DNA from 4 places in the Hymenobacter sp. HDW8 genome. Region 4 is predicted to be linked to each of the others. Evidence: riboswitches for the same ligand, from Rfam matches in the RefSeq annotation. Region 4 holds a riboswitch; each other region holds the start of a gene.

Region 1 (4,978 bases), 850 kb from region 4:
TAACGGTCTTGGCGTAAGCCTCAGCACTGGAACCAAGCAGACTAGCTGCCACGCCCACCGAGCGCGAAGCGTCGTGCACATGCACCATGGGCCCAGAGTAGTTGGGCGCCACCTTTACGGCCGCGTGCAGACGGGAAGTAGTAGCGCCACCAATGAGCAGCGGCGTTTTGAGGCCGCGCTTTTCCATTTCCTGCGCCACGTACACCATCTCATCGAGGCTGGGCGTAATAAGCCCGCTTAAGCCAATAACATCCACGTTTTGCTTTTCGGCTTCGTCTAAGATGCGCTCTAGCGGTACCATCACGCCCAGATCGACAATGTCGAAATTGTTGCAGGCCAGCACCACGCCTACGATGTTTTTGCCGATGTCATGCACGTCGCCTTTCACGGTAGCCAGCAGAATCTTGCCGGCCGTCTGCCGCTCCGAGCCTTGCTTATCGGCCAGCAGGTAAGGCTCCAGATACGCTACCGCTTTCTTCATCACCCGCGCCGATTTTACCACTTGGGGCAGGAACATTTTGCCGGCGCCAAACAAGTCGCCTACCACGTTCATACCGGCCATCAGCGGGCCTTCAATCACCTCCAGCGGCCGGCCTACTTGCTGGCGCACTTCCTCGGTGTCTTCGTCGATAAACTCCGTGATGCCGCGCACCAAAGCGTGCTGTAGGCGCTCCGCCACGGGCAGGCTGCGCCAGGCGTCAGCTACTACTTCCACCTTGTCCTTCTGCTTCACCGTTTCGGCAAAGTCCACGAGGCGCTCTGTCGCGTCGGGACGGCGGTTGAGCAACACGTCTTCCACCAGTTCCAGCAGGTCTTTCGGAATCTCGTCGTACACGCCTAACTGGCTGGGATTTACAATGCCCATGTCCAGACCAGCACGGATGGCATGGTAGAGAAATGACGTGTGCATGGCTTCGCGCACTACGTCGTTGCCGCGATAAGAGAAGCTGATGTTGCTGACGCCGCCGCTGGTGAGGGCGCCGGGCAGGTTAGCTTTGATCCAGCGGACGGCCTCGATGAAGTCCAGCGCATAGTTGCGGTGCTCCTCCATGCCGGTACCCACGGTCAGGATGTTGGGGTCGAAGATGAGGTCCTCGGCCGGGAAGCCCACCTCGTTTACCAGAATGTCGTAGCTGCGCTGACAGATCTCCTTGCGCCGTTCCAAAGAGTCGGCCTGACCATTTTCGTCGAAGGCCATGACCACCATGGCCGCGCCGTACTGGCGCACGGTGCGGGCGCGCTCCTTGAATACTTCCTCGCCTTCCTTCAGGGAAATGGAGTTGACGATGCTCTTGCCCTGCACGCACTTCAGGCCGGCTTCCAGCACGCTCCACTTCGAGGAGTCAATCATCACCGGTACCCGCGAAATGTCGGGCTCGGAGGCAATCAGGTTGAGGAAGGTAGTCATGGCCTGCTCCGAGTCGAGCATGCCTTCGTCCATGTTCACGTCGAGCACCTGGGCGCCGCCTTCTACTTGGTCGCGGGCCACTTGCAGAGCTTGCTCGTAGGCGCCTGTGCGGATAAGGCGAGCGAAAGCGCGGGAACCCGTCACGTTGCACCGCTCACCCACGTTCACAAATAAGCTGTCGGGGGTAATGCCAAACGGCTCCAAACCAGCCAATCGAGTGGCTTTGGGCACTTCGGGTAGTTGGCGCGGCTGATATTTTTCGGCCAGCTTTGCTAGCTCGGCAATATGCTGGGGTGTGGTGCCACAACAGCCACCCGCCACCGTCACGATGCCTTCTTTCAAATAGTTTTCAACGACGGCCGCGAATTCCTGCGCCGACTCATCATAACCGCCAAAAGCGTTGGGTAAGCCGGCATTCGGATAGGCCGAAACGTGCACATCGGCAATGCGGCTCAGTTCTTTTACATACACGTGCAGCTGATCCGCACCCAGGGCGCAGTTCAAGCCCACGCTCAGCAGCGGCAAGTGACTAATAGAATTCCAGAATGCCTCTACCGTCTGCCCCGAAAGCGTACGGCCCGACGCATCGGTAATGGTGCCCGAAATCATGACGGGTACCACTTTGCCTCCTTCGTCGAAATACTTCTGCACGGCATACAGCGCCGCTTTGGCATTGAGCGTGTCGAAGATAGTTTCAATTAGCAGCGTATCGGAGCCGCCTTCCACTAGCCCACGCACCTGTTCTAGGTAAGCAGTAGCTAGCTCGTCAAAGGTTACGGCGCGGAAGCCGGGCCGGTTCACGTCGGGTGAGAGCGAAGCGGTACGGTTGGTGGGTCCGATGGCGCCGGCCACGAAGCGCGGCTTATGCGGTTCGCGGGCCGTAAACTCATCGGCGACTTCGCGGGCCAGACGGGCCGACTCGTAGTTCAGCTCGTACGCCAGATGCTCCAGGCCATAATCAGCCTGGGCGATGGTCGTGCCACTGAAGGTGTTGGTTTCCACCATGTCGGCCCCGGCAGCAAAATACTCGGCGTGAATGCCGCTGATGATATCAGGGCGGGTAAGGCTGAGTAGGTCGTTATTGCCGCGCAGGGGCTTGGGATGATCGGCGAAGCGCGTACCCCGAAAATCTTCCTCCGTCAGCGGGTGGCGCTGAATCATGGTGCCCATGGCACCATCGAGCACGAGAATGCGCTGTTGAAGAATGTCGTAGAGGGGGAGGCGGGGCGAGTCGTTTTCATAAGATCTCCTTACTAAAAAGGCGTTTGAACTACCGCCTATCCAGAAAGAGAACCTCGAAATGAGGGCTCCGCACTTATCTTCTTCTGCCTTGGGGGGCAAAATGGGAGTTGGCACCTTGTTTTACTCAGGTTGCCAAGACGTCACAGGGCCCAGTCCCTCGGTCTTTCTGGATAAGTAGCTGAGCAAAGATACAGCAAGACGACGAAAAAAGTTTACTCTGATTTTAAGCGCTAAAATAAGAAGGGACTGACCTGTTGGTCAGTCCCTTCTTGTATCAATGCGGGAGCTCTATTCAAAGAGACTTCTTCCGCTCGGCCTGAAACTTCTTCAACTGCGGGTCGATCACCTTTTTGTCCCCCACAACGACAATTGTCATTTCATCGGGGCGAACGTACTTCTTGGCCGCGTCCTGCACGTCTTTGGGCGTAACGGCGTGAATATCTTTCACCTGATTAGTGAGGTAGCTGTCGGGAAGACCGTGCAGATCAAGGAAGCTGAGCTGACTGATGATGCCGGCGGGAGTGGAGTTGCGCAGCACAAACAGGCCCGCCTCGTAGTTTTTGATGCCTTCCAACTCTTCGGCTGTGGGAGCCTCTTTTTGCAGACGCTCCACTTCATACACAATTTCCTTGAGCGAATTGCCCGTGTGCTCGGTGGTTACGTCGGCTACCTCGGCCCACTCACCCACACGGTAGCGGGCATTCACGTTGCTGGAAGGAGAATAAGTATAGCCTTTGTTCTCGCGAATATTACTAGTGATGCGCGAGCCAAAAGAGCCCCCCAGCAAGGAATTCATCACACGTAAGCGCGTGAAATCGGGATGGGTCGGATCGACGACAGGTAGGCCGATCACCAGCGTAGACTGGGGCGCGCCGGGGCGGTCCTGCACCATCAGGTCGGTTTTGGTGACGGGCTTGGCAATCTCGATGCGCGGAGCAGGGCCTTTAGTCCAGTTGCTTAGCGAGGAAGTAACTGCCTCGCGCATCGCCTTTTCATCGAACTTGCCCGCAGCGTATACCGCCGTGCGCTGAGCTCCAAACTGCTTGGTGTAAAAGTCGCGGACCTGCTCCGGACCATAGGCGTTTACTTCGGCGTCAGTCGGAATGTCGCGGCCGTAAGGGTGCCCTTTGTACAGAGCCATCGAGAACTTGGTTCGGGCCTGAGTGCCCGGCTGGGAGCGGGAAAGATTGTTTTCGCGCTTAAAGTCATTTTTGATGCGCTCAATCTCGGAAGGTGGGAAAGCCGGGTTTTGCACCACGTCAGCCATTAGCTTTACCAGTTCCGGACCGTATTCCGACAGTACCGAACCAGTGATGAAGGTCTGATTGGGGCCTACCGATACACTGAGTGAGCCACCCATCCGGGCCGCTTTTTCTGATATCTGCTTGGCTGAGAGCGTGGTGGTGCCTTCCCGCATGAGGCGCCCCACGATGTCGGCCAAGCCGTTCTCGTTGGCGGCCTCGTGTACGTTGCCAACTTGTACGATCATACTCACCGTTACTTTCGGAATGTCACCGTAAGGTACCAGCGTGGCTTGCAGGCCATTATCCAGCGTAAATTCCGTCTTGGGGGGCAAAGTGAAGTCGCGGGGGGCGCCGCCGGCGGGCGGCGTTTCTTTTTGGGCTAAAGCTGGGGTGCTAAGGACACAGGCGACGCTCAGCAGGCCAATAAGTATATTTTTCATGAGGTATGTCTTTGGAGGAGTTACCAATTGTAAGCCGAGTGATGCACTAGCTTTTAGCCAATGGATTAATCGTTAGAATCGTCCGGTTTGTGGGCCGCAGGTATTCGCGCAGCGTTTTCTGCATCAGCTCCGGCGTCACTTTCCGAAACTCGCTTTCCAATTGATTTATCCGCTTCGGGTCATTCTCGAATAAAGCGAAACTGGCCAGCAAATCGGCCTTGCCGAAGCCGTATAGCTGACTTACTTGGTCATATAAGTCGGAGCGCATTTTCACAATAGCCAAATCCAGCATCTCCTGGCTTACGCCTTCCTTATCAAGCTTCTGAATTTCCCGGTCCAGCACGGCTACCACAGAATCGGCTGAAACGGTTTTGTCATACACCAGGCTGCCATCCCAGAGCATGGGGCCGTTGTAGTTGAACATATTACCCAAACCCGAATTGATACCGCCGCTCACCGAGCCGGTGTAGCCACGCTCCTGCACCAAGGCCTGGTACAAGCGGCTGTCGTTGCCCTGCAATAGAATCTGGTCGAGCAGGCCCATGGCATAATACTCCGGTGTGTTTTTGTCGGGCATGTGGTAGGCGAAGGCCAGGGCGGGCTTGGTGGCCAGCTTGTCGTCTTTGCTGAAGCGCTGCTCCTTT
Region 2 (4,978 bases), 830 kb from region 4:
GGATTTGTGGGCCTGCTGAGCTTATTCAATTTGCTGGGGCGCTTTTTTTGGTCGTCGGCCTCGGATAAGATGGGGCGCAAGCCTACCTACATGATTTACTTTGGCTTAGGCATTGCGCTCTACGCCTTGGTGCCCACGCTGGCAGCCAACCACTCGTTGGCGTTGTTCGTCATCGTGTGCTGCGTGATTCTGAGCATGTATGGAGGCGGATTTGCTACCGTTCCGGCTTACTTGCGCGACTTGTTCGGCACCATGCAAGTAGGCGCTATTCATGGGCGCCTGCTCACGGCTTGGTCTACGGCTGGTATCCTGGGGCCTCTGATTGTGAACTACTTACACCAAAGCCAGAAAGACAAAGGCCTGACCGGTGCGGAGGCATACCAGACGGTGTTTTATGTGATGGCCGGCGTACTGGTAGTTGGCCTGATTGCCAACATGCTCGTGACGGCTGTGAACGAGAAATACCACTACAAAGAAGTTACTCCTAAGAAAGTAGCTGCTTAGTGCGCGCTGGTCTAAGTACTCAATCATAAACATCTTTACACATGGAAAATAGAATAAATCCCACCATTCCAGAGGCCCATAATGCACCATCCTCGGGTTTAAAAACAGCGTTAGCATGGCTATATGTCGGTGTGCCGCTCGCCTGGGGGGTGTCCCAAACGTTTATTAAAGCTTTGGACTTGTTCAAATAAGTCAGCAAGCCGCTTCGGTAGTGAAGCCTGCGTATACTTTTTACCACGAGAAGCACCTAATGGGGTGCTTCTCGTGTTTTAGCTGAAATCCATACCCTATGTTCATCGAGCCAACCGACGGCACAGTTGTCCTGCTAGAATCGTTTGCCAACTCCATATCAGCGCACCTGGCCAAGAACCAGCTGGAAGCGGCTGGTATTGCCTGCTTCATAAGCAACGAGAATCGGCCGTACGGGCCTATTTCGGGCGGAGTACGGCTACACGTGCGCCAGCAGGATTTGGAGGCCGCGCAGCAGGTTCTAACCGACCACAGTGCTCTGATGACAGCCGTACCCGATGATGAGCCAGACGCGGCTCAACTGGCCTCCGATTCATCTGGCAGCTTGCTTACCCGCTTGCGAACGTGGCTGCTTTCGTAGCAGCGCAACACTTCGCTTTTCAATAGTGCACACCCCAGATTTGGAATATTAAATAACCAGTTGGTACATTTGCACTACCAATTCTTTCCCATCAAAGGATTGTTTTTATACAGAGGCGCAGAGAGACAGGCTCCGTGAAGCGCCGGCAACCCCCACTCCCCGTGGAACGGTGCCAAGTCCTGACCATATAAAAACAAGTTACCGTGGATCTTTTCAACACCTCCGCTTTCTCTCTATCCCTCGTTGCTACGCAACAGCTTTGTCGCGCGCAGTCTGCGCTGGCCTGCTGTTGTATGGGCTCGGTAGGACAAGGTTGTTGTTGATTTCCCCCCTCTTCTCATTCCTGCCCGTAACCTAGCCTGACGCGTTTTCAGCGGCTGGTTGGTGTTTTCTGCTTTCGTGGCTTCACCCGGTGGCTGCCCTCCCCGAGCACCCTAACTGGCTAACGCAACTCGTGCCAGCTGTGGCCCCACGGCGCCCCAACTTATTCGGCTTGGTCCAAGCAGAAAAAAGCCCCCCAGCTTTTGCTTCCGTTGGTAACGCGCCGATTTCCAGTGCTTTCACTTTCATACTATACCACCTAACATGTCTGATTTACAGAAGCCTATTGGCATTTATTATGAGCACCCCGAATGGTTTAAGCCGCTGTTTGCGGAACTGGACCGCCGGGGTTTGCCCTACGAAAAGATTGACGCCGCTCATCATCTGTTTGACCCCTCCGAAAAGGAAAGCCGCTATAGTCTGGTGGTAAATCGGATGAGTTCTTCGGCCTACCTGCGCGGACACGGTCAGGGTATTTTTCACACCGCTGGTTTCGCTACGCACTTGGAGCGGCTCGGCGTGCGTATTATCAACGGCTCGGCGGCTACGGCTATTGAGACGAACAAAGCCCGCCAACTCTCGCTGTTCGAGTCGTTGGGCCTGAACTACCCCAAGTCGTTTGTAATCAATCACGCCTCGCGGGCCGTAGACGCGGCCAAGCAGCTGCGCTTCCCGATTGTAGTGAAAGTAAACATTGGTGGCAGTGGCGCGGGCATCATCCGCTTTGATACACCAGAAGGCCTGCAAGCGGCCGTGGACGCCAATCAAATTGACTTGGGCATCGACCAGACGGCGCTGGTGCAGGAGTACGTGACGCCGCGTGGGGGGCATATTACCCGCGTGGAGACGCTGGATGGCAAGTTTTTGTACGCCATGAAGGTGTTCACTACTGGCGAAAGCTTTAACCTCTGCCCCGCCGAAATCTGCCAGATTCCGGACGAGCCCACAGCCGGCGACTTCTGTCTGACGGAAGCGCCTAAGAAAGGCATTCAGGTAGAAGCTACAACGCCGCCCGATGAGATAATTGAGGCCGTGGAGCGCATCGTAGCTGCCGCTAAAATTGACGTGGGCGGTATTGAGTACCTGATCGATGACCGTACTGGTGAGGCGCTGTTTTATGACGTCAACGCCCTGTCCAACTTCGTGGCTGACGCCGTGAACGTGGTTGGTTTTGACCCCTACGCCCGCTTCGTGGATTACCTGGAGCAACAACTCGAATTAACCACCGCAAACGCTCTTACGATATGAAATTCGGGTATTGGCTTCCCATTTTTGGCGGTTGGCTCCGCAACGTTCCTGATGAGCAAATGCCTACGTCGTGGGACTACGTAAAACAATTGGCCCAGCGCAGCGAAGACTGGGGCTACAGCCTCACGCTCATTGCGGAGTTGTATCTGAACGATATCAAAGGTCAGGAAGAGCCAGCCCTAGAGGCGTGGAGCACGGCCGCAGCCTTGGCCGCGGTGACCAAAGAGTTGGAAATTATGGTGGCGGTGCGGCCGACTTTCCACAATCCGGCTTTGCTGGCTAAGCAGGCTGCCAACATCGATCTGATTGCGCCGGGCCGCTTGTCGCTGAACGTGGTATCGTCGTGGTGGCGCGATGAGGCGACCAAGTACGGCTTGCACTTCGAGCAGCACGACGACCGCTACGCCCGCACCAAGGAGTGGCTAGATGTGGTAACCAACGTGTGGGAGAAAGATCATTTCTCTTACGAAGGCAAATATTACCAACTGACGGACAATGTGTTGCAGCCCAAGCCAGCCAAGAAGCCTTTCCTATACGCCGGTGGCGAATCGGAAGCTGCCAAGGACCTTATTTCCTCGCAGTGCGATGGCTACGTGATGCACGGCGACTCACCGGAGCAAATCGGGCAGCGCATTGCTGATATGCGTCGGCGTCGGGAGCAGAAGAATTTGCCCCCCATGAAGTTTGGCGTGGCCGGCTACAGCATCGTGCGCGATAATGAGCAGGACGTGAAGCGCGAGCTAGACCGCATTACCAATGTGCAAGCCTCCGCCGCGGGCTACGGCAACTACCAGCAGTGGTTGGCCGGCACGCAACTGGAACAGCAGGTGTCGCTGCATGATTACTCGGTATCGAACCGTGGCTTGCGCACCGGCCTCACCGGCACGCCTGCCCAAATTCAGGACCGCATCGGCGCCTACGAAGCTGTGGGTGTGGATTTCTTCCTGTTGCAGTGCAGCCCGCAACTGGAGGAAATGGAGCGTTTCTCAGAATCGGTGATTAGCGTATTGGCTTAATTGAGGCCACCACGCTAAGCTGATTACCTATTTATTAGGCGGTCATGCCGAGCAGAGCGAAGCATCTCGCGTGTTTAGTGGGAGTAGTACTCCTGTGTCAGCACGCGAAATGCTTCGCTCTGCTCGGCATGACCGCCTTTTTACTCTGTTCTACTTGGTCTTGAGTAGCTTCTTCAATTCCGAAACCGTAGGAGTGGCCACGCTTCGTCAGCGGGAAATTCGGTTTGGTCGGGGGCAATTCTAGGAAACCGTCGCAGTGGAGCAGGCTGGCTAAGTCGCCGGAGCCGCCGGCTCGTTGCGGATGGGCCAGCAGGCGGCCGTCGGGCGCCATTTCGAGGCGCACAGGCAGAAAGTGCGTGAGGCGCGGCCGGAAGCTGACATCAGCAGCCAGCACGGCGAAGGCAGTGGGCGTGGGGGGCATTTCCGGCGACTGGCAGGCGCGCAGCCAGGGCTGCACGTAGCGGTAATAATTCACAAAGGTGGACACAGGGTTGCCGGGCAAAGCAAATACCACGGCACCGCCGGGCTGCTGTCCAAACCAAAAGGGCTTGCCCGGCCGTTGCTCTACTTCGTGAAAAATCTGCTCCACGCCCAGCTCGCGCAGCACGCTCGGCAAAAAATCGGCCTGGCCTTTCGAGACGCCACCGCTGAGCACTACGGCATCGAAGTCGCTGAGCAGCTGGGGCAAGCCTTGGCGTAGAACATCCTGGTCGTCGATGAAATGAAACGCCTCGGTCGTTGCACCAGTAGCGTGAGCAGCAGCTTGCAGCATGGCCGCGTTGGAGCGGCGAATCTGGTGGGGCAATGGCTGCTCAGCAACGTTCACCAGCTCGTCGCCGGTGCTGACGATAGCTAGGCGAGCCGCCCGCGTGACGGAGAGCGTAGGCGCGCCGATGGTAGCCGCTACGGCTATTTCGGCTGGCCCGAGGCGTGTGCCTGCGGGCAGTAATAAGTCGCCCTGGCGGCGGTCGGCGGCGCGGGCGTGTACGTTGTGGCCCGCACGCTCAGGCAAGACTTGAACGGTAGCAATACGCTGCTCTTCAATTACTTGAAACGTCACATCTTCGTACCGCACTACCGTATCGGCGCCGGGAGGCAGCACGGCACCGGTCATGATTTCGACGGCAGCTTGCGGATTCTGTAGTGGCTGCGGCGGAGCGCCGGCGAATTGAATACTCTCGATGGGAAACTCAATTTGCCCCCCAGCTATTGCCGCGTAAGTCAGCGCAATACCATCCATGGCTACGCGGTTGAAAGGCGGAAAGTCGCGGTCAGCGGT
Region 3 (4,978 bases), 2.3 Mb from region 4:
TCATTGCTGTGTTACTTTGCTTGAATCAGGTTTTAAAAATTCGGTATTGCTGTCGGAAGGCATCCGTTCATAAGGCATAAAAAAGCCCCCCGCTATGATGATGCGGGGGGCTTTTTTGGGGAGTGTAATTCGTTAAGCCTTCACTTGGGCTTGTTCCTGTGCTAGTCGCAGTTTGCTGTGCTTTTTACCATAGAGGTAATAAATCACTAATCCGGCCGCAAGCCACACAATGAGGCGCAACCAGGTATCCCAGGGGAGCGAAAACATCATTAGTAAGCAGGTCAGGATGCCCATAATGGGCACTAGCGGCACCCACGGCGTACGGAAAGCGCGGGGCGCATCGGGCTGCTGCTTGCGCATAATAAGTACGCCGAGGCATACCATCACGAAGGCCAGCAGCGTACCGATACTGGTCATTTCGCCTACTACCTGAATGGGCACCAAGCCTGCAAAAGCGCTGATTAGGCCGGCCAACAAGATGTTTGATTTGTAAGGCGTCTGGAAGCGAGGGTGAATTTCAGAGAAGATCTTGGGCAACAGGCCGTCGCGCGACATGGAGAAAAACACCCGCGACTGCCCCAGCAAATCCACCAGAATGACGGAGGTGTAGCCAATCAGAATAGCGATAATAATGGCCTGACTCAACCAAGCATACGGCGTTTTCTCGATGGCGATGGCTACCGGCGCGGCGCTATTTTTGAACTCCGTGTAGTTGGCCAGGCCCGTCATTACGTGCCCAAACAGCACGAACAGAATAGTACACACGACCAGCGAGCCGATGATGCCGATAGGCATATCACGCTGGGGTTTTTTGGCTTCCTGCGCCATTGTGGCCACAATATCAAAACCGATGAAGACGAAGAAGATAACGCCGGCTCCGCGCAGAATGCCGCTCAAGCCAAACTCGCCAAACGTGCCCGTATTGGCCGGGATATAGGGCTGATAGTTGGCCGGATCGATGTACTGCCAACCCAACGCAATAAACACCAGCACTACCGATACCTTCAGGGCCACAATAGTTGCGTTAACCCAGGCCGAGCCCTGCGTACCCCGAATCACGATGGCTGTGATGGCCAGCACGATCAGAATAGCGGGCAGATTGACGAACCCGTGCACCACCGAGCCATCGGCCAAAGTAGACGTCTCGAAGGGCGACATAACCAGCTGAGCGGGAATATGCAGGTCGTATTTGGCTAAAAACCGCGTCAGGTACTGCGACCAGCTGATGGCAACGGCGGCGGCGCCCACGGAATATTCGAGCACCAAATCCCAGCCAATAATCCAGGCAAACAACTCACCCAGCGTAGCGTAGGAATACGTATAGGCCGAGCCAGCGACGGGTACCATGGACGCAAACTCCGCGTAGCACAGGGCCGAAAAGGCACAGCCAACGGCTGCTACCAAAAATGAGAGCGTAACGGCTGGTCCGGTATGATTGGCGGCCGCAATGCCAGTAAGGGAAAAGAGTCCCGCTCCAATAATAACCCCTACCCCAATGGCAACAAGGTTGAAGGCACTCAGACTGCGCTTGAGGGTGTGGGTGCCGGTTTCGGCCGCCTCTTGTCGCAGTAATTCCAGTGATTTTTTGAGCATAAAATGTAGCACGAAGCCGCGCCTCGTGGTGGATAAAAAGAATGGAGATAAGAGAAAGAATATCCGCCTATAGAGCAGACAGACCACAAAGCTGACGCCGTTGCTACCGCTTCGGCAAATTGGGCAACTACCTGATCCACAGCCAAAGCAAAGGCTGAATCAGAGCAGAAATGCCCCCCAGCGGCTATTTACAGCTGCAGATTGGCAAAGCCAGGAAAATGAGAGAATGTTCGAACGCTCAACAACAGCAACAACCCATACCCAAACAAGCAGCCCAACTCAGCATGTGGAGCGGCAGGGTGGCGAAGGAAAATAGAGCAGGTTGCAGCTGAATGTTCACGGCAATTTGTTTTTATATAGCCAGTCGATACTTGCGCTGACCTCGGTTGGCACCGTTCCAGTTGTGCTGGGGGTTGCCGGCGTTTCATTGAGCCTTTCTCTCCACGCCTCGGTATAAAAACAATCCTTTGATCAGAAAGAATTGGGGTCGCAAAGGTAGACTGCCGGCATGCGTACTTGCAAATGGGGCTATTCTTTCTCATTTACCGTGTGGCTTAACCGGCGCTGGGGGGCAAAATAGTACCCTTCGGCTCAAGATGGCGCATGCGGTAGCAGTTCACAGCTGTTTCGCCGAGCTGCTCGATGAGGCGGTAGTTGGCCACCGCTCCCACCGCTGCTCCAATCACGGGCACCAGTTGGGCCAACTTCGCCAAGTCGATGTAGTCGCGGTACTCTTGCTGAAAGGTGCGCCAATCGAACTCATTTACATCGGTGGGCAGCGTGTGGCGGTACGTGTCCCAATTAGCAATGCGACGATACACCTCATTGCGGGTGTGCTGACTGGAAAAGGCTAACTGGAAGATGTGCAGTAGATACAGCCGCTCGGTATAATCACGCACGTCGTGGCCGTAGAGGGCGGCTACGTCGAAGAGCAGTTTAAGCTTGAGGCCCAGCAGCAGCGGAAAATCGGCCAGACCCAGCAAAAAGCCCCCCGCCCCCGTCACGGCGCCTTCGGCCGACGCGGTGTTGCGGTAGTAACGAATGCGGGTTCGCACCGCCGTTTCCCGTTCCGCCCACGGCGCTTCCAGCAGCGGCTGGCGCGTAGTGTGCATCGACCCAAACAACACCCCGCGCACCATTTGCCGAATAGCCGTGGTAATGGCCTCATGCACCCGCTCGGGCAGCAACGCATTCAACCGAATCTGTACCCGGCGCGTGAAGCGGTTCAGCAGCGTCGGCGACTTCTGCATGCGCTGTTGCCAGGCGCGGAGTTCAGTGAGGGCTTGTTGGTCGGGGGAGTTCATGTAAGTAGTTACGTAAAACTGATAAGTAGTTTTTACCTACGCTTCTCCACGTTACTTTAAGCCATAAATCCGCTCAATAATCTCCACCACTTTCACTCCTTCCCGAGCATTCGTTTCACATAAACCACCGCTTCTAACTGCCTCAACCACCTCTTCTATCGCCTGCACATGATTGGCGGCGCTGCCTTGGTAGAAGCCGTAGTGATTGGCGGGGTTGGTCGGCAGAAGCGGCGGGCATTCGTAGTCGCGGATGTGGCAGTGCTCCACTTTATCCATGTATTGCCCACCGATGCGCAGACTGCCGTGCTCGCCGATGACGGTGAGGCTGCTTTCGAGGTTGCGGTCCCAGACGGCGGTGCTGTAATGCAGAGTGCCAGTACCGCCGCGCACGAGGTCAAAAGTCACGAGGCCGCTGTCCTCAAACTCGGTGAGGTGCTGGTGGTTGAAGTCGTGGAAACGGGCTTGCAGATTAGTTACGTCGCCGAAAACCCAGTAGAGCAGATCGATGAAGTGGCTGAACTGAGTGAATAGCGTGCCACCGTCTTGGGCGCGGGTGCCGTGCCAACTGCCGGGGCGGTAGTAGCGGGCGTCGCGGTTCCAGAAACAGTTTATCTGGACCATAAAAATGCCCCCCAGTCGTTTTTCCTCAATCACTTGCTTCAGCCAAACGGCCGGCGGCGAGTAGCGATTCTGCATTACTCCAAATACCAACCGGCCCGCCTGCGAGGCCGTAGCCACAACTTGTTCCGCGTCAGCGGTGCGCAGGGCCAGCGGCTTTTCTACCAACACATGTAGCCCGTGGCGTAAGCCGGCAATTGCCTGAGACGCGTGCAGATGATTAGGCGTGGCCACGGTGAGCACATCGGCGGCGGAACCATGGGTGAGATATTCTTCGAGAGACGTGAAGAAAGGAACCCCCACAAATTCGGCGGACAGCTCCAACTCCAGCTCAGCCCGGATATCAACTAAGGCTGCAAGCTTTGCGCCCGGCTGACGCTGCACCAGCGCCGCGTGGCGACGACCAATGTGGCCCACACCACAAATAGCAAAGCTTACCTCGGGCTGCTCGGCTCCGGAGTGTAACGGTATACTCATGCAGCAGAGCGGGTTAAAGCAAAAAACGCCCGGATAGTCGTAATGATATAGTCTTGTTGCGCCTCAGTAAGCATCGGATGAATGGGTAGCGACAGCACCGTACGGCACAGCTGCTCAGCTACCGGGAATTGCCCAGCAGGGTAGCCAAGGTAGGCATAGGCAGGCTGCATGTGCACAGGCACCGGATAATAGACCATGCTCGGCACGCCACGCTGCCCCAGGTATTCCTGAAGTTGGTCGCGCTGGGGGGCTTTTTCCAGCGTTAAGGTGTACTGATGAAACACATGACTGCTGTTAGCGTCGCGGTGTGGAACACGGAGACCCGAAATGCCCTCCAGCGCGGCATCGTAATAATCGGCGATGCGCTGGCGGATAGCGGTCCAGGCGGGCAGGTGTGGCAGCTTCACGCGCAGCAACGCAGCTTGCACGGTGTCGAGGCGAGAGTTAAGGCCGATGTGCTGGTGATGGTACTTGCGGGTTTGGCCGTGGTTGGCAAGCTGACGCAAGTAAGCGGCGCGGTTAGCATCCCGGGTAAAAAGAGCACCACCATCGCCAAAGGCACCGAGGTTTTTCGCCGGAAAGAAGGATGTCGTTCCCACCTCGCCTACTGTACCAGCGTAAGCTTGCTGGCCGTCGGCAAACCGATAAGTAGCGCCAACAGCTTGGGCATTATCTTCAATCAGCGGAATGGCCTGTCTGGTTGTAATCTGTTTCAACGCCTCTAAATCAGCGCATTGCCCAAACAAATGCACTGCTAATATTGCACCCGTACGCGGTGTAACGGCGGCCTCCACCGCTGCTGGATCGAGGCAGAAAGTAGTCGGCATTACATCGACAAAAACCGGACGCAAGCCTAGCACAGCAGCAGCTTCAGCGGTAGCTACGTAGGTAAAGGCGGGCAGAATAATTTCAGCGCCGGGGGGCAAATCCAGACTCATCAGCGCCAGTTGGAGCGCGTCGGTACCATTGGCGCAGGGTATTACGTG
Region 4 (4,978 bases):
TAGTGTGGCTGGCAGGCAATGCTTTGTACCCACACGAGGCGCTTCAAGGAGGCTTTGTAACTACGCTGCAAATAGCCTTTGTAATTAGCTATCTGCTGGTTACGCTGTACTCGGCGGTCATGCTGTATGCACTTTTCATTAATCCGCAGTCAGTGAAGCGGTTATTGATACGTTTGTTCTCCCTGAAGGGCTTGCGGCGTTGGCGGGCCAAAGCGTATCAACATGGCAACGAGATGGTATGGGCCTCAGCGCAGCTCCGCGGCAACGCCATTCGGTACTGGGTAGAAGCGGCCCTTTCCACTGCCTTCGTTTGGACGGCTCGCTACTTGGTAATCGGCTGTATTATTGCCGCCTTTGTTGACTTAAGCTGGGGAGAATTTGGGCTGATTTTCAGCCGCAACCTCATCTATAAGGTTGTGCTGCTGGTAGCCATTACACCGGGCGGAGCAGGTATTGCGGAAGGTGCTTTCCCTACTTTTTTCGGCAAGTTTATCGGCACACCTACGATGACCAATTTTGTGGTCCTGCTGTATCGTATTGTTACCTATTATCTCTATCTGGTGCTGGGGGCCATTTTCCTGCCCCGCTGGATAGCCCGGGTCTTCGGCCGAAACCGGGTGCAGGAAATCATGAACTCATAGAGCACAAAAAAGCCCCCCAGTGTATTGCTGGGGGGCTTTTTTGTAATAAAGCGAATTCAATTATTCAGACTCAAGCATCATTTGCTCGCCGTTTACGCCGCGCAACGTGATTTTATCATCCGTCAAGTTCACCACGTCGAAAGTCATGGATGTGGTGCCACCGTCGGGGGTAAGGGTGATTTTTTTGCCAGGCTGGTCGAAGGTGTACTTACCTTGCAACGATTGCTGGGGCGACGTCATGTTAAAGTTACCGTTGGCGTAGAAACGCAGTTCGGTATCCTTATCAGCATCAGTTTGGGCCACCTTGTCGCCGCTGGCAGTGGTTTCTTTGTCCGTTTTCCAGACTTTGCTTTCCGTGCCATATAGCATATTGGTTTCGCCAACTTTGTCTTTCTGGCTACAAGCAGCCGTGAACAGCGACAGCAGCATGATGAGGCTAGCTAGGTAGCGGAAAGGAAGTGCAATGGTTTTCATAGGGAGTGATCTTAGGGTTAACTAAAAATGGAAAGGAGCAACTTCAGCTGGTACTATATTCCAGCAAAGCAATGTTGCGCTTCTTACGCGTCGCACCGGAAAGAGTTAACTACTGTGGAGCTTTTTTGACGGCTGCAACTTATTTGCACTAGGGGCGTAAGACGACGTGACAGCATAGCTATCAAGCACATGCGCCTTCCTTTCTCCTTAATCAACCACGACTATGGGAATGTTCGATTTCTTAACCAATAAAGGCGACGAAAAGCCTGCTCAGCCGGCTGCCAATCCCAACCAGAAGGCTAATACAGACTTCTTTGGCAACGCCAACCAGCCCGCTGCTCCTACTGCTGCCCAAGGCACGCAATACACAGTAGTTAGCGGCGATTCGCTTTCTAAAATTGCGAAGAAGCACTACGGTGATGCCGCTAAGTGGCATCAGATTTATGACGCTAACAAGTCAACCATCGGTTCAAACCCCGATCATATCGAAGTAGGTCAGGTGTTGACCTTACCCCAAGCGTAAGCACACCCTGAGCTAAAGCTAACAAATAAAAAAGCCCCCCAGCAACTTGCTGGGGGCTTTTTTATTTGTTAGCCAGCGAGTTAGCACGGAGTAAAAAATATTGCTGTGCATTTGGCGTTCTCATTTCGAACTGTACATTTGCAGTTACCAGTCCGGTACTTCTCGTTATCGACGAGACAGTTTTTCAGATTTTATACAGAAGCGGCGAGAGAACAGGCTCCCTGACCCGCTGGCAACCTTCATTGTTTTGAAAGGTGCCAATTCCTGCCCGTTCGGCTATGTTGCCCGCGGGAGATATAAGCTGAGTGCCATGAAAAACACTGCTTTTTCCATTTTGCTTCACCCGTCTGCCCCGGTCGCATCGTTGCGCATTGGTTGGCTGGCGGGTTTCCGCGTTTTGGCTCCTGCCATTGGCAGTTGTGAGGCTACGCGAATGTGCTGTTGTTGCGCGTGCTGCTGCTAATCCAGTTTCCGGTTTAGCGCCCCTCCCCTTTCCATCATTCCTAAAGACCGTGTCGCGCCGTGGGTATTCTACCTACCCCGTCAGGTCTTAGTCCAGCTTCGGCTGTGGATCACGTTCAGCGCTCCGCCTTCCTGCGGGCCCATATGCCTGATTATCTGCGCTCTGTCATCTCTTCCTAATTTAATCTAACTCTAATCAGCACTAAGATGTCCACACAAAACCTGCACTTCGAAACCCTGCAATTGCACGCTGGTCAGCAACCTGACCCTACTACTGGTTCGCGCGCCGTTCCTATCCACCAGACTACTTCTTACGTGTTTAAAAACGCGGAGCATGGTGCCAATTTGTTTGCCCTCAAGGAGTTCGGCAATATTTATACGCGCCTTATGAACCCTACCACCGATGTGTTTGAGCAACGCGTAGCGGCGCTAGAAGGTGGTGTGGCCGCCTTAGCAACCAGCTCGGGGCAAGCAGCCCAGTTTCTGGCTCTGAACAACATTTTGCAGACCGGTGACAACTTTGTAAGTACCCAGCACCTGTACGGTGGCACTTATAACCAATTTAAGGTCGCTTTCAAGCGCTTAGGTATCGAAGCCCGCTTTGCTGATGGCGACACGCCTGAAAGCTTCGAGGCCCTGATTGACGACAAGACCAAGGCGCTGTATCTCGAAACGATTGGCAATCCCAGCTTCAGTATTCCCGATTTTGAGCGTATTGCGGCCATTGCTGACAAACACGATCTGCCGCTTATTGTAGATAACACTTTTGGCGCAGGCGGCTACCTGTTTCGCCCCCTGGAGCACGGCGCGCACATCGTGGTAGAATCGGCCACGAAATGGATTGGCGGCCACGGCACCAGCATAGGCGGCGTGATTATCGACGGCGGTAAGTATGACTTCGGTAATGGCAAGTTTCCGCAGTTTACGGAGCCCTCGGAAGGCTATCACGGCCTAGTTTTCAATGATGTATTCGGCAAAGGCGGCCCATTTGGCAACATCGCCTTTATCATTCGGGCGCGGGTAGAAGGCCTGCGCGATTTTGGTCCGGCCATCAGTCCTTTCAACTCTTTCCTGCTACTACAAGGCCTTGAAACCCTGTCGTTGCGCGTAGATCGGACGGTGGAAAATGCGCAAAAGCTGGCCGAATGGCTAGAGCAGCATCCGCAGGTAGAAGCCGTGAACTATCCGGGTTTGAAAAGCAGCCGCTATAACGCTCTAGCCCAGAAATATCTGAAGCGCGGCGCGGGTGGCGTTCTGACTTTCAGCATCAAAGGCACCAAGGATACGGCCACGCACTTCATCGACAACCTAAAGCTGGTGAGCCATTTAGCTAATGTGGGCGATGCGAAAACGTTGATTATTCAGCCTGCCGCTACTACTCACCAGCAGCTTTCTGATCAGGAGCAAGTAGCAGCCGGCGTGACGCCCACCTTACTGCGCATTTCGCTTGGACTGGAGCATATCGAAGACATCAAAGCTGACTTGCAAAACGCCTTCGACGCGGTAGCGGAAAAAGCCCCCCAGGGTCAGCAAACTGAAGGTGAGGCAATCCCGGAGCCAGCCATCGAGCATCCCGTAGTACTGGAAGTCTAGCTGCTGCAAGCAGAAGGCACTGAGTAAGGCCGTTGCAGCGGCTAATGCTCCATTTACAAGTCCTACGGTTTGGCGGGGTGACAAGGCAGAAATGGAAGAAAGATACCGCCTTGCCCATCCTTCAATAGCTCCCGAATCAGCCTACTTATTGGGGCAGCCTCACTCGATTTGGGAGCTATTGAAAATCCGCTTTACTATTTGTCACGAGTCTAACTGCTGTAGTAGCAGCCTCAATGATTCCCTCCAGGCTCGGAATTCGCTAGCGTCGCATGACTGATTATCAGACCTTTATTCTTCCAGCGCCACTTCAGCTCGAAAGTGGTGCGACTTTGCTTCGGGTGCAGATAGCCTACCAGACCTACGGTACGCTCAATGCCGCCCGCGACAATGTGGTATGGGCGTGTCATGCCCTTACGGCCAACGCCGATGTCCTTAGCTGGTGGCCGGGTTTATTTGGTCATAATTGCCACTTCGATCCGGCAAATCACTTCATTGTATGCGCTAACATCGTGGGCTCTTGTTACGGATCCACCGGCCCGCTCACACCAACCGAGTCTGGGGAACCACCATACCATACTTTTCCACTGCTTACAGTGCGCGATATGGTAGCGGCGCACGAAGCGTTGCGCCAGCATCTGGGCATAGGTCAGATTCACACGCTGATTGGCGGTTCATTAGGTGGGCAGCAGGCTTTAGAGTGGGCTATTCAGCAACCCACCGTGTTTGAGCATTTGGTTGTGCTGGCTACCAATGCGCAGCACTCGCCCTGGGGTATTGCTTTCAATGAGGCGCAGCGCCTGGCCATTTTCGCCGATCCCACGTATTTCTCGGCCACACCGACTGGGGGGCAATTTGGCTTAAAAGCGGCCCGTGCTGTGGCCCTTCTTAGCTACCGCAGCTACGAGGCCTACGGAAATACGCAGCACGAGCCCGATGAAGATAAAATCACTGATTTTCGGGCCAGTTCCTATCAACAGTATCAAGGCGACAAGCTGGTGGCGCGCTTCAATGCCTATACCTACGTGGCGCTGTCCAGAGCCATGGACTCGCACAATGTGGGCCGCAGTCGCGGAGGGGTGGCTGCCGCGCTGGGCCGAATACGGGCTCGTACGCTGGTCATCGGCATTACATCAGATGTGTTGTTTCCGCTCACGGAGCAGCAGCTTCTAGCCCGCTACATACCTGGTGCTATTTATGCCGAAATGGATTCTGGTTACGGCCACGATGGCTTTCTGATCGAAACCGCCCAAATCACTCACTTACTCGAGCGCTTCTACGTGCAGAC

Evidence for each region. Region 4 has a riboswitch for S-adenosylmethionine ahead of G7064_RS09370 (O-acetylhomoserine aminocarboxypropyltransferase/cysteine synthase family protein). Riboswitches for the same ligand answer to the same signal wherever they lie in the genome.
Region 1: it holds a riboswitch for S-adenosylmethionine, as region 4 does, so the genes downstream of both, metH (methionine synthase) here and G7064_RS09370 (O-acetylhomoserine aminocarboxypropyltransferase/cysteine synthase family protein) in region 4, are expected to answer to the same signal.
Region 2: it holds a riboswitch for S-adenosylmethionine, as region 4 does, so the genes downstream of both, G7064_RS13060 (RimK family alpha-L-glutamate ligase) here and G7064_RS09370 (O-acetylhomoserine aminocarboxypropyltransferase/cysteine synthase family protein) in region 4, are expected to answer to the same signal.
Region 3: it holds a riboswitch for S-adenosylmethionine, as region 4 does, so the genes downstream of both, G7064_RS19660 (amino acid permease) here and G7064_RS09370 (O-acetylhomoserine aminocarboxypropyltransferase/cysteine synthase family protein) in region 4, are expected to answer to the same signal.

The regions. Positions count from the first base shown of each region.
Region 1 covers NZ_CP049907.1:3,088,119-3,093,096, forward strand. The annotation lists gene metH (methionine synthase) at 1-2,578, opposite strand, end outside; SAM riboswitch class I at 2,721-2,827, opposite strand; gene G7064_RS13115 (M16 family metallopeptidase) at 2,943-4,334, opposite strand; gene G7064_RS13120 (M16 family metallopeptidase) at 4,381-4,978, opposite strand, start outside.
Region 2 covers NZ_CP049907.1:3,074,850-3,079,827, reverse strand. The annotation lists gene G7064_RS13070 (OFA family MFS transporter) at 1-504, shown strand, start outside; gene G7064_RS13065 (DUF2007 domain-containing protein) at 794-1,114, shown strand; SAM riboswitch class I at 1,217-1,308, shown strand; gene G7064_RS13060 (RimK family alpha-L-glutamate ligase) at 1,700-2,683, shown strand; gene G7064_RS13055 (LLM class flavin-dependent oxidoreductase) at 2,680-3,699, shown strand; gene G7064_RS13050 (molybdopterin molybdotransferase MoeA) at 3,797-4,978, opposite strand, start outside.
Region 3 covers NZ_CP049907.1:4,614,632-4,619,609, reverse strand. The annotation lists gene G7064_RS19660 (amino acid permease) at 133-1,593, opposite strand; SAM riboswitch class I at 1,943-2,053, opposite strand; gene G7064_RS19655 (EcsC family protein) at 2,148-2,897, opposite strand; gene G7064_RS19650 (Gfo/Idh/MocA family protein) at 2,949-3,992, opposite strand; gene G7064_RS19645 (DegT/DnrJ/EryC1/StrS family aminotransferase) at 3,989-4,978, opposite strand, start outside.
Region 4 covers NZ_CP049907.1:2,241,652-2,246,629, forward strand. The annotation lists gene G7064_RS09355 (lysylphosphatidylglycerol synthase transmembrane domain-containing protein) at 1-641, shown strand, start outside; gene G7064_RS09360 (hypothetical protein) at 702-1,115, opposite strand; gene G7064_RS09365 (LysM peptidoglycan-binding domain-containing protein) at 1,345-1,638, shown strand; SAM riboswitch class I at 1,827-1,941, shown strand; gene G7064_RS09370 (O-acetylhomoserine aminocarboxypropyltransferase/cysteine synthase family protein) at 2,308-3,693, shown strand; gene metX (homoserine O-acetyltransferase family protein) at 3,963-4,978, shown strand, end outside.